DNA from 3 places in the Symbiopectobacterium purcellii genome. Region 2 is predicted to be linked to each of the others. Evidence: predicted binding sites of a transcription regulator. Region 2 holds the regulator's gene; each other region holds the start of a gene.
What was found. The regulator PurR, encoded in region 2, represses purine synthesis genes. The targets are predictions, from matches to a motif close to CANGCAAACGTTTGCNTG.
Positions count from the first base shown of each region.

Region 1: the regulator PurR is predicted to act here: its motif matches at 2,373-2,390, upstream of purH (bifunctional phosphoribosylaminoimidazolecarboxamide formyltransferase/IMP cyclohydrolase).
Region 3: the regulator PurR is predicted to act here: its motif matches at 2,157-2,174, upstream of cvpA (colicin V production protein).

Region 1 covers NZ_CP081864.1:4,820,887-4,825,264, forward strand. Annotated here, with positions in the region: tRNA gene K6K13_RS22405 (tRNA-Ala) at 34-109, opposite strand; tRNA gene K6K13_RS22410 (tRNA-Ile) at 213-289, opposite strand; rRNA gene K6K13_RS22415 (16S ribosomal RNA) at 365-1,906, opposite strand; gene purH (bifunctional phosphoribosylaminoimidazolecarboxamide formyltransferase/IMP cyclohydrolase) at 2,526-4,115, shown strand; gene purD (phosphoribosylamine--glycine ligase) at 4,133-4,378, shown strand, end outside.
Region 2 covers NZ_CP081864.1:1,913,950-1,918,327, reverse strand. Annotated here, with positions in the region: gene K6K13_RS08980 (Grx4 family monothiol glutaredoxin) at 1-57, opposite strand, end outside; gene K6K13_RS08975 (C40 family peptidase) at 467-1,378, shown strand; gene cydH (cytochrome bd-I oxidase subunit CydH) at 1,453-1,713, opposite strand; gene purR (HTH-type transcriptional repressor PurR) at 1,936-2,961, shown strand; gene cfa (cyclopropane fatty acyl phospholipid synthase) at 3,668-4,378, shown strand, end outside.
Region 3 covers NZ_CP081864.1:2,994,073-2,998,450, forward strand. Annotated here, with positions in the region: gene purF (amidophosphoribosyltransferase) at 1-1,516, opposite strand, end outside; gene cvpA (colicin V production protein) at 1,538-2,038, opposite strand; gene dedD (cell division protein DedD) at 2,400-3,158, opposite strand; gene folC (bifunctional tetrahydrofolate synthase/dihydrofolate synthase) at 3,148-4,378, opposite strand, start outside.

The DNA.
Region 1 (4,378 bases), 2.0 Mb from region 2:
ACACTCTGAAGTATTGGGTATCGATACGGTAAATGGTGGAGCTATGCGGGATCGAACCGCAGACCTCCTGCGTGCAAAGCAGGCGCTCTCCCAGCTGAGCTATAGCCCCATCGAATGTTAGACCTTTGCCAAATCGTTTTTGAGCAAGGCGTGAAATGACGACGCATACACCAGTATGCGAGTTGTTTCACAACGCAGCACAAGAACGATTTTGGTAGGCCTGAGTGGACTTGAACCACCGACCTCACCCTTATCAGGGGTGCGCTCTAACCACCTGAGCTACAAGCCTATAAGGTCTTCTAACCGCTCGATTTCTTTCATCAGACAATCTGTGTGAACACTTCACAAGATCAGTATCATTAGGTAAGGAGGTGATCCAACCGCAGGTTCCCCTACGGTTACCTTGTTACGACTTCACCCCAGTCATGAATCACAAAGTGGTAAGCGCCCTCCCGAAGGTTAAGCTACCTACTTCTTTTGCAACCCACTCCCATGGTGTGACGGGCGGTGTGTACAAGGCCCGGGAACGTATTCACCGTAGCATTCTGATCTACGATTACTAGCGATTCCGACTTCATGGAGTCGAGTTGCAGACTCCAATCCGGACTACGACGTACTTTATGAGGTCCGCTTGCTCTCGCGAGGTCGCTTCTCTTTGTATACGCCATTGTAGCACGTGTGTAGCCCTACTCGTAAGGGCCATGATGACTTGACGTCATCCCCACCTTCCTCCAGTTTATCACTGGCAGTCTCCTTTGAGTTCCCGGCCGAACCGCTGGCAACAAAGGATAAGGGTTGCGCTCGTTGCGGGACTTAACCCAACATTTCACAACACGAGCTGACGACAGCCATGCAGCACCTGTCTCAGAGTTCCCGAAGGCACTAAAGCATCTCTGCTAAATTCTCTGGATGTCAAGAGTAGGTAAGGTTCTTCGCGTTGCATCGAATTAAACCACATGCTCCACCGCTTGTGCGGGCCCCCGTCAATTCATTTGAGTTTTAACCTTGCGGCCGTACTCCCCAGGCGGTCGATTTAACGCGTTAGCTCCGGAAGCCACGCCTCAAGGGCACAACCTCCAAATCGACATCGTTTACAGCGTGGACTACCAGGGTATCTAATCCTGTTTGCTCCCCACGCTTTCGCACCTGAGCGTCAGTCTTCGTCCAGGGGGCCGCCTTCGCCACCGGTATTCCTCCAGATCTCTACGCATTTCACCGCTACACCTGGAATTCTACCCCCCTCTACGAGACTCTAGCTTGCCAGTTTTGAATGCAGTTCCCAGGTTAAGCCCGGGGATTTCACATCCAACTTAACAAACCGCCTGCGTGCGCTTTACGCCCAGTCATTCCGATTAACGCTTGCACCCTCCGTATTACCGCGGCTGCTGGCACGGAGTTAGCCGGTGCTTCTTCTGCGAGTAACGTCAATAAGCAAGGTTATTAACCTTACTGCCTTCCTCCTCGCTGAAAGTGCTTTACAACCCGAAGGCCTTCTTCACACACGCGGCATGGCTGCATCAGGCTTGCGCCCATTGTGCAATATTCCCCACTGCTGCCTCCCGTAGGAGTCTGGACCGTGTCTCAGTTCCAGTGTGGCTGGTCATCCTCTCAGACCAGCTAGGGATCGTCGCCTAGGTGAGCCATTACCCCACCTACTAGCTAATCCCATCTGGGCACATCTGATGGCACGAGGCCCGAAGGTCCCCCGCTTTGGTCTTGCGACGTTATGCGGTATTAGCTACCGTTTCCAGTAGTTATCCCCCTCCATCAGGCAGTTTCCCAGACATTACTCACCCGTCCGCCGCTCGTCACCCAAAGAGCAAGCTCTCCTGTGCTACCGCTCGACTTGCATGTGTTAGGCCTGCCGCCAGCGTTCAATCTGAGCCATGATCAAACTCTTCAATTTAAAGTTTGATTTGCTTCTGCAAGAGAAGCGATGCTCAAAGAATTATTACTGTTAGTTCGTAATGAATTAACTGTTGTTCACTCTTCAAGACTTTTATTTTTTAAGCCCGTAGGCTTTACGATAAAGTCCTGTGAGTGCCCACACAGATTGTCTGATTAATTGTTAAAGAGCGTTGCCACATCAACCGTGGCGCGGGAGGCGTATATTACGCTGCACCGCTGAAAAGTCAACGTTAATTTTTCAATTTCGCGTTCGGCTTTCCTGTTTTACTTCTTACTGTTACCACAACCGCGTGTCGCTGTTGCCGTGTCAGTGGAGGCGCAGTATAGGGATTTCCGCGCAGCCTGCAATAGGTATTTTGAATAAAATTGACTGTTTGCTGAATTCCACAGCAAAACCCCGCTTTATACCCACTTTTGCACAATGTTATCCACAAATGAGATTCTCCCTAAAATTAGACGAGCATCACGCAAACGTTTTCGCTACAATTCTCCCGCGCAAAATTACCGCACAAGAACAGAATAGGAATGCGGTTTTATCCAGATAAAGGATAAAAACAGCAAAACTGCATTCATATACTGTTCTTTTATGCCTATCCAAAGCCAAGGGATACATCACCATGTCACAACCTCGTCCTATCCGCCGCGCTTTACTCAGCGTTTCTGACAAAGCCGGTATTGTCGAATTTGCTCAGGCGCTTTCTCAACGTGGCGTGGAGCTGCTGTCCACTGGCGGTACTGCCCGCCTGTTGGCTGATGCGGGCTTGCCCGTCACTGAAGTGTCCGACTACACGGGCTTCCCAGAGATGATGGATGGTCGCGTTAAAACCCTGCACCCGAAAGTACACGGCGGGATCCTGGGTCGTCGCGGCACGGATGACGCCATCATGGCAGAACATGACATCAGCCCCATCGATATGGTAGTGGTAAACCTCTATCCCTTCGCGCAAACGGTAGCTCGCCCCGATTGCTCCCTGGCTGATGCCGTCGAAAATATCGATATTGGCGGCCCGACCATGGTGCGCTCCGCCGCCAAGAACCATAACGATGTCGCTATCGTGGTAAAAAGCAGTGACTACACTGACATCATCAATGAAATGGATACCAATGCGCACTCTCTGACGTTGGAAACCCGCTTCAATTTGGCGATTAAAGCTTTTGAACACACCGCAGCTTACGACAGCATGATCGCCAACTACTTTGGCACCCTGGTTCCGCCTTACCATGGTGAGACCGATAAGCCGGCCGGCCACTTCCCGCGCACGCTGAACCTGAACTTCATCAAAAAGCAGGATATGCGTTACGGCGAGAACAGCCATCAGCAGGCTGCCTTCTATATTGAAGAGACGCTGAAAGAGGCCTCTGTTGCGACAGCAGAACAGTTGCAGGGCAAAGCACTGTCCTACAACAATATTGCCGACACCGATGCGGCGCTGGAGTGCGTAAAAGAGTTCGCCGAACCGGCCTGCGTTATCGTGAAACACGCCAACCCCTGTGGCGTTGCTATTGGCGAGTCGATTCTGGCGGCCTACGAACGCGCCTACAAAACTGACCCTACCTCTGCGTTTGGCGGCATCATCGCGTTTAACCGCGAACTGGACGAAGCCACCGCGCAAGCGATCATCAGCCGTCAGTTTGTGGAAGTGATCATCGCGCCTTCAGCCAGTGCGGCGGCCTTGAAAGTCACTGCGGCAAAACAGAACGTGCGCGTCCTCATTTGCGGCCAATGGCAGCAACGCGTTTCCGGGTTGGATTTCAAACGCGTCAACGGCGGCCTGCTGGTACAGGATCGCGATCTGGGCATGGTTGATGCGAGCCAACTGCGCGTTGTCACAGCGCGTCAACCGACAGCAACCGAACTGCGCGATGCACTGTTCTGCTGGAAAGTCGCGAAGTTCGTCAAATCCAATGCCATCGTCTATGCCCGTGATAATATGACTGTCGGCATCGGAGCAGGACAAATGAGCCGCGTCTATTCCGCAAAAATCGCGGGCATTAAAGCCGGCGATGAAGGATTGCAGGTTGAAGGCTCCGTGATGGCTTCCGATGCATTCTTCCCGTTCCGTGACGGTATCGATGCCGCCGCCGCCGTTGGCATTACCTGTGTGATTCAGCCGGGGGGTTCCATTCGTGATGACGAGGTTATCACCGCCGCTAACGAACACGGCATTGCTATGATCTTCACCGACATGCGCCATTTCCGCCACTAATTCAGGATATGACACAGATGAACATTTTAATCATTGGTAATGGCGGGCGCGAACATGCGCTGGCGTGGAAAGCCGCCCAGTCGCCGCTGGCAGATAATGTGTATGTCGCGCCCGGCAATGCAGGTACGGCACGCGAACCTGCGCTGCAAAACGTGGCGATCTCCGCTACCGATATTCCGGCGCTGGTTGCTTTTGCCCAGGAAAAACAGATTGGTTTAACCATCGTCGGTCCGGAAGCACCGCTGGTGATTGGCGTGGTTGAT
Region 2 (4,378 bases):
CAAAATCGGGTTTTCTGTAATCTGGCGCTGAATTTTTTCAATCGTTGTCGTCGTCATGCTTTTTGCTTCCTCAAACGGTGTTTCTGCGAGCCATCACGCTACCCCATTCCTGTCGGAGGGATCGCTCGGCATCATTATGTAACGGAGTATTATCGCACCATTGTCGCGTATGCGCTTTGTCATCCAAGTGATTGCAAAGCGCATTTACCGTTGCGTCATTGTAGCGAGAGCGGTGATGACAAAAAAACGCCATTTTTTGTAGGGTTTTTCCTGCCACCGTTCCCCCTCAGTCCCCTCGGTGAAATATGCCGCAATAAATGATGATATTTACAGCGGGAAAACAATTATTAACGTTTTCTCATGATTCTGTTAAGCGAAAAGGTGATTTCCTGCTTTTTTCTCATGGCGTTTTCGTGAATACTGTTCGAATTGAGCGAGTTAAGGATTGTATTCGGTCTCTTTTATCATGCGCGTATTTATTACTCTGATCTTTGTTTTCTTCAGCCATCTGTTTGTTAATGTTGCTCAGGCAGCTCCGCATACCAATGCGGAAAAGAAAGCCAGCGCCAGCACGGATGACAAACACCTGAAAAAAAACCAGACCACCAAAACCGCTAAAAAGCCACAAACCCCACCGGAACCACCGAAGAAGAAGACAACGCAGGAAAAAGCTAAAACGCAGCCAGAAAAAAAGATCGTTGAGAAAAAGGCCGTTGAGAAAAAAACCAAGATAGCGCAAAGCACGAAACCGACCAAAACGACCACCACTAAAAAAAGTTCTGCTGACGTCGACATCAAGAGTATCGCGTCAAAAACCGCGTCATCCCGCTACCACAGTGCAACGCCCGCAAAACTGGTGAAGGGGCTCAAAAAAGGGGCTGATGCCACTGAAAAGAAAACGGCGGCAATAAAACCAGGCACCAAGAAAGCGGGCAAAGAGGTAGTACTCAGTGAAGCGCATAAGCGCCGTTATCAGCATGCAAAAATGACGGCAATGAACAAGCTGATGAGTCAGATCGGTAAACCTTATCAATGGGGTGGCAACTCCCCCTATACCGGTTTTGACTGTAGCGGCCTGGTCTATTATGCCTACAAGGATGTGGTGAAAATCCCTATCCCGCGCACCGCCAATGAAATGTATCACTTGCGCGATGCAGCCCCCATCAATAAGGGTGAACTGGAGATTGGCGATCTGGTGTTCTTTCGCATCAACGGTCGCGGCACCGCAGATCATGTCGGCGTTTATCTCGGCAATGGTAAGTTTATTCAGTCACCGCGAACCGGTGCCGATATCAAGATCAGTAAGTTGAGTGAAGACTACTGGCAGGAACACTACATTGGTGCACGTCGCGTGGTGACACCACAAACGATTCGGTGATCGCCAAATCGACATGTTATCGATAATAAAGACCAGGTGATGCCTATGCAGCCTGGTCTTTATTTTAATCGCGATCAGTTCAACACGGCAACAAAGCTAAATACCATGATCATGACTAACGCCCCAACCGTGGTCATTAATGACATTTTAAAATCAGTATTCATTCTATCTCCTTGAAACACAGAAACGCGTAAACGTTGCCGCCGCACCGGATGCTTCGTTGTTTCCTGCACACCAATACCGCAGCACAATGATGCTAAAAGATCATTGTTACACATTTTATAGGGAAAATCTCCGATCCCGGCTGCACTAATTAAATCAATTAACCCTTTCACTTTCGCGGTAAATCAGCCAAAATTCGCAGTTTACCGTGCGCTGCGTCGGTGTCCGAACACGTCATCTTCGATGGGATCAACACGTCCCCTTTAGGTACAAAGTACGTCGGCAGTCTCCTTCTGATATCCTGTTTATACCATCGGAAAGAGAACATTACGCAAAAGCAAACGATTAACAAACTATATACTGCCGTAACAAGTAGGTTCAGGAGTCATGTTTAGATGGCAACGATCAAAGATGTGGCAAAGCGTGCTGGCGTTTCAACAACAACCGTCTCTCACGTCATCAACAAAACACGTTTCGTCGCCGAAGAGACCAAAACGGCCGTGCGGGAAGCCATCAAGGAATTACACTACTCCCCGAGCGCAGTGGCTCGGAGCTTAAAGGTCAATCACACCAAATCCATCGGATTGCTCGCCACTTCGAGTGAAGCGCCCTACTTTGCGGAAATTATCGAAGCGGTTGAAAACAGTTGTTATGCCAAAGGCTACACCCTGATTCTGTGTAACTCGCATAATAACCTGGAAAAACAGCGTGCTTATCTTTCCATGCTGGCGCAAAAACGGGTCGATGGCCTGTTGGTGATGTGTGCGGAATACCCGCCTGAACTATTGAGCATGTTGTCCGATTACCGCAGCATTCCCATGGTGGTAATGGATTGGGGTCAGGCACACAGTGATTTTACGGACACCATTATAGATAACGCCTTCGAAGGGGGATATCTGGCTGGGCGCTATCTGATTGAGCGCGGCCACCGCGACATTGGTGCCATTCCCGGTATTCAGGAACGCAACACGGGCAGCGGACGTTATCTGGGTTTTCTCAAAGCCTTGCAGGAAGCGGATATCACAGTTCGCGATGAATGGATTGTTCAGGGGGATTTCGAGCCGGAATCCGGTTACAAAGCCATGCACCAGATTTTGGCGCAAAAACAGCGCCCGACCGCTATTTTCTGCGGCGGCGACATCATGGCTATGGGCGCTATCTGCGCGGCTGATGAATTGGGGCTACGCGTACCGCAAGATATTTCCGTGATTGGCTACGATAATGTTCGCCATGCACGTTATTTCACCCCAGCCTTAACCACGATCCACCAGCCAAAAGAGCGTTTGGGCCAATCGGCTTTTACCATGCTGCTCGATCGCATCACCAGCAAGCGCGAAGATACACAGATGATTGAGGTTCACCCAACGCTTATCGAGCGTCGCTCTGTGGGTGACGGCCCTTCCCGCGACTACCGCAGTTGATGCTCAAGACGGTTTTCTTATATACCCTAAATAATTCGAGTGACAGGAAGGCGGCAAATGAGCGACAACTCCGTCTGGAACAGATTTGAACAGCGCAAGCGCTGGCCCGAAGGGTGAATCTCAGGGATGAGATTCATTAATCCCGATGAGCTTACTCGGTTAAGTGATTCGGGTGACAAACCTGCCCGGAGCAGATTTGAACGCCGCGTGCGGCGGCCTCGTAAGCGGTGAGGCCCAGGGATGGGCCGAATAATGAGTGCAGACAACGCACCTGCAACGTGAAGTATGACGGGTATAGCACGTTGATTTGTAAATTCTTCATGACTGCATCAATCAATTTTGACTTGTCCTCTGATTGAAGCAGTCATACACTGTTTTTCATTCGGACAATATCCCTACACTTATCCTTATTATAACGAACGCACGACTGCGTATCAGGATATATGCCCCTACGTGTTACTACGTACCGGCGTTGACACTTCATTCCCTCTGGGTATCCAGAGAGTAGACGATGGATGTTATGCCCGCTGCCACTGTGCAACGGGCAAGCATAAACGGCTGCGCACGAATGCAACCGCTTACAATTTGAACAACGGGTAACTTGCCCGTGATTCGAACACGCTGTGTACAAACCGCAGCGTTCGGGTTGATGAGAGACTATCTATGCTGTTCCTTGCAGCGCTGTCTGGCAAGGTTGGGAGAAATTATGAGTTCATCATATGTAGAGGAACTGGCAGAACATAACACGTCCTGGTTCCGGATCGTACACGCGTTATTAGCTATCGCCGATATTAAAATCAATGGTTCACGCCCGTTTGATATCCGGGTACGTAACCCCGATTTCTACAAACGCGTTCTGCGTGAAGGCTCACTGGGGCTCGGGGAAAGCTATATGGACGGTTGGTGGGAGTGCGAGCGTTTAGACTGCTTTTTTCGGCGTATCTTACGTGCAGGGCTTGAGAAAAAAGCCCCCCATCACCTCAAAGACATTTTCCATATTGTCGCTGCACGCTTGATTAACCTGCAATCCCGCAAGCGGGCCTGGATCGTCGGCGAGGAGCATTACGACCTGGGCAACGATCTGTTTAGCCTGATGCTCGATACACATATGCAATATTCCTGCGGCTACTGGAAAGAGGCCACAACCCTTGAGCAGGCGCAACAGGCCAAACTGCGCATGATTTGCGAAAAGCTTCAGCTTCAGCCAGGCATGACACTGTTGGATATTGGCTGTGGCTGGGGCGGGCTTGCCGCTTATGCGGCACGCCATTATGGCGTATCGGTTTACGGCGTGACCATCTCGCGTGAGCAGCAAAAATTGGCTCAGGCACGCTGTAGCGATCTCAATGTCACCATTGAATTGCAGGATTATCGCGACCTTAACCGACATTTCGATCGCATCGTTTCTGTCGGCATG
Region 3 (4,378 bases), 1.1 Mb from region 2:
AACCTTCGTTATGCAGTTCCAGATCTTCGACTTCGTTCTGACCACGTAACGCCTTGGCATCGTCATTACGCAACCCTTCCAGATAGTCGAGGTAACCCTGATCGACATCTTTTGTCACGTAGATACCGTTAAATACTGAGCATTCAAACTGCACGATATCCGGGTTTTCTTCACGCGCGGCGGCGATCAAATCGTCCAAATCCTGGAAAATCAGGGCGTCGGCACCAATAATCTGGCGAATCTCTTCCACTTCGCGACCATGGGCAATCAGCTCATTGGCGCTCGGCATATCAATGCCGTACACGTTAGGGAAACGAATTTCCGGCGCGGCAGAGGCCAGATAAACGCGGCGTGCACCGGCTTCACGCGCCATCTCGACAATTTGCTCCGAGGTGGTACCGCGCACGATGGAGTCATCCACCAGCAGCACGTTTTTATCGCGGAACTCAGCGCGGTTGGCGTTCAATTTGCGACGCACCGAGTTTTTACGCTGTTCCTGACCCGGCATGATAAAGGTACGACCAACATAGCGGTTTTTCACAAACCCCTGGCGGTACGGTTTATCGATAATGCGCGCAATCTCCAAGGCGATATCGCAGGAGGTTTCTGGAATCGGGATCACTACATCGATATCCAGATCTTCCCACACGCGGGCAATCTTCTCGCCCAGCTTTTGGCCCATGCGCACGCGGGCGCTGTAGACCGAAATTTTGTCGATAAAAGAGTCCGGGCGAGCAAAATAGACATACTCAAACAGACACGGGTTGCTTTTCGGGTTTTCGGCGCACTGGCGCGTAAACAGTTGCCCTTTCTCAGTGATGTAAACCGCCTCTCCCGGCGCTACGTCACGCAAGAACTCAAAGCCAAGGGTATCGAGCGCCACGCTCTCCGAGGCCACCATATACTCGATGCGGCCATCGGTCAGTTCGCGCTTGCCGATCACCAGCGGACGGATACCGTTTGGATCGCGGAAAGCGAACAAACCGTGTCCGATGATCATCCCGACGCAGGCATAAGCACCACGAATCATTTTGTGGGTCGCGGCAACGGCAGCAAACACGTTGTCGGCATCCAGCGGATAGTGCTGAAAACGATCCAACTCGCAGGCAAAGATATTAAGCAGGATCTCTGAATCAGAAGTGGTGTTAACGTGGCGACGCCCTTGCTCAAACAACTGTTTGCGCAATTCATGAGCGTTGGTCAGGTTACCGTTGTGCGCCAGCGTGATGCCAAACGGGGAATTGACATAAAACGGCTGGGCCTCCGATGCGCTGGAGCTGCCCGCGGTAGGATAACGCACATGTCCCACGCCCATATTGCCTTGCAGACGCTGCATATGACGCGCCTCAAATACGTCCTTCACCAGGCCGTTCGCCTTACGCAGGCGGAAGCAGTTCATGGGATCGATGGTGACGATGCCTGCGGCATCTTGTCCACGGTGCTGTAACACCGTTAACGCGTCATAAATCGACTGGTTTACCGGTGTAAAACCGGCGATACCGACAATACCGCACATGTTGTCTTTTCCTCATCAGCGCTACCGCAGCTCTATGTGCTGCGGCAAGAAACTTGACGTGCTCTGCAGGTAGTCGAAAAACCACCTGATGATATAGCTAAACTGCGGGATGAGCTGAGACCGTTTCCAGTCGTCGCTTTGTGAAAAACCGGTAAAGGTATCCAAAAAGAACAGCAGTGCGGAGACAATCAACACACCGCGCAGCGCACCAAAGCAAATGCCCAGTACCCTGTCGGTGCCTGAAAGCCCGGTTCGTTCAACCAGTGAACCTATCACATAGTTGACGATCGCTCCCACAATCAATGTCGCAATAAACAGAATGGCGATGGCAACCCCGTTGCGCACCAGCTCGTCTTCAAAACGCGTGAAATAGACCGACAGGTATGGGTAATAATGGCTGGCGACAAAGAATGCACTGCCCCAGGTGATCAGCGAAAGCGCCTCACGAACAAAGCCCCGGATCAAACTGACCAGCGCAGAGAAACCAATAATGCCAATGATGACGTAATCAACCCAAACCATGAATTCTCTCACTCACGAACGATGCCAACACAACCTCTCTCGCACCAACAACAATTACCGCCGATTCAAGAGAGCATAGCGCCGCTCATCATCCTGTTCGCGGCGCATTCTAACAGAAAAAGAAAACGTTTGCGTAGCCTATTTCCCAACGATTTCACCGATAGGCGAATTTGCTGGCAGCGCACTGGCAAAGTCACTTTTCTTCCTCGTCATCCTCGGCAAAAGCCGGGGATCCCTGCAAGAATGAACGCATTTTTTCTGCCAGAGATTCCCGCCTACACGGTAATGACGCGGTAGGCGGGGATGACCGATTTAGTGGGTTTTGCCAACAACCTCGGTGAACATAGCCCTCTGGTACCCCTTAACGTGCGCTGTAGTTCCTGACTTGCCCGCTCAGTCCACTCAGCTGTTGCAGTTCGCCAAGGGCGGACTGTAATTTCTGTTTTGACGCATCCGGCCCGACGTAAATGCGAGTGATCTCCCCGGCAACGGGTGTCGATGGCACCGTATAAGCGCGATATCCCGACAGGCGCAGCTTGGCCACAATTTCATTCACCTTGTCCGCATTTTTCAGCGCGCCCAGTTGCACGACGTAGGCTTGTCCTGCGGGCGCCGCTTCCGGTTTCACTTCCGGTTGCGCTGCGGGTTGCGGCGCAGGCGTTGCCGGCTTGCTTTCCGGTTTCGGCTCAGGCTTCACTTCCGGTTTGATTTCCGGCTTCGTCTTGGGTTTGGTTTCCGGCTTCACGTCAGCTTTAGGCGTTACCGGCCGCGCCGCCACGGCGGGCGGGGCAATTTCTATCGGTGCGGCAGAAGGCGGTGGCGTACTGCTCGGTGGTGCCTGCATGGCACCGTCATCCTCAGGCGCCGTCACACCGCCCTGAGCCGGCTGTCCTTGCATCGCCTGCTGTGCCCCTTCCGGCGGCTGGCTGGGCAACGACTGGTTCAGTGAAGGGAGCGATTCGGCCTCCGTGCTGTCGCCCGGTTTTGGCACCAGAGGAATCGCGGCAAACTCATCTTCGTAATGTTTCTTTTTGCCATCCAGCAGCGCTGGCAGCACAATAACGCCCAACGCCACCAGAATAATGGTGCCGACCAGACGGTTTTGAAACTTACTTGCCATTCGACCCCCTCTCCTCCTGCGCTTCCATCACATGCGCTACCGTATGAAAAGATCCGCACACGACAACCATATCCTGCATATCTGCGTCTTGCATCGCCTGATGCCAGGCAGCCGCAACATCGCCAAACGACCGACTGCTGTCCAGATGTGCCGCTATCAATTCAGCACTGGCACCGCGAGGTCCTTCCAGCGGGGCGCAATACCATTCATCCACTACGGGTTTGAGGTGTGCCAGCGTACCGGGAATATCTTTATCGGCCAGCATACCAATCACCGCCCGCACTTTGCCGGTTTTTGGCAACTGTGCCAATCGTCCGGCCAGATAGGCTGCCGCATGGGGATTGTGCGCGACATCCAGAATCAGCGTTGGCTGTTCGCTCACCGTTTGGAACCGGCCCGGCAACGCCGCGCGGCGCAACCCCTGTTCAATCGCAGCCAAAGGGACATGAATCGGCCCCTGACGCAACGCAGCCAACGCAGTCGCCGCGTTGGGTAATGGCACGTTCGGCAGCGGCAGCGTCATGCGCTCACCGCCGGTCGATTGCCAATACCAGCCGTCGCCTTCCAGCGCAAAGTGCCAATCGCGACCGCGTTTGAACAACACGGCCCCTTTCTCTTCAGCCACGGCAGCGATAGAAGCCGGCATATCCGGCTCACCCACCACGGCGGGAGTATTGCCGCGGAAGATACCGGCCTTTTCGCGACCAATGCTTTCGCGGTCATGCCCTAACCAATCAGTATGATCGAGCGCAATACTGGTTACCACCGCCACGTCGGCATCCACAATATTGGTGGCATCCAGACGTCCGCCCAACCCGACTTCCAGAATCACCACATCCAGATTCGCCTGCCTGAACAGGTGCAATGCCGCAAGGGTGCCAAATTCGAAATAGGTCAACGAGACATCGCCACGCCCAGCTTCGATCTCGGCAAATGCTTGAGTGTGCGCGGCTTCCGGCAATTCCTGGCCTTGAATACGCACCCGTTCGGTATAACGCAGCAGGTGGGGAGAACTGTAAACGCCGACACGTAAACCCGCCGCCATCAGAATGGCTTCCAGCGTACAACAGGTGGTGCCTTTTCCGTTGGTGCCCGCGACAGTAAAGACCGCTGGGGCCGGACGCAGCAGGTGAAGGCGGTCGGCAACCTGTTGGACACGCGTCAATCCCATATCAATGGCAGTGGCGTGCAGGTGCTCCAGATAATGAAGCCACGCGGCC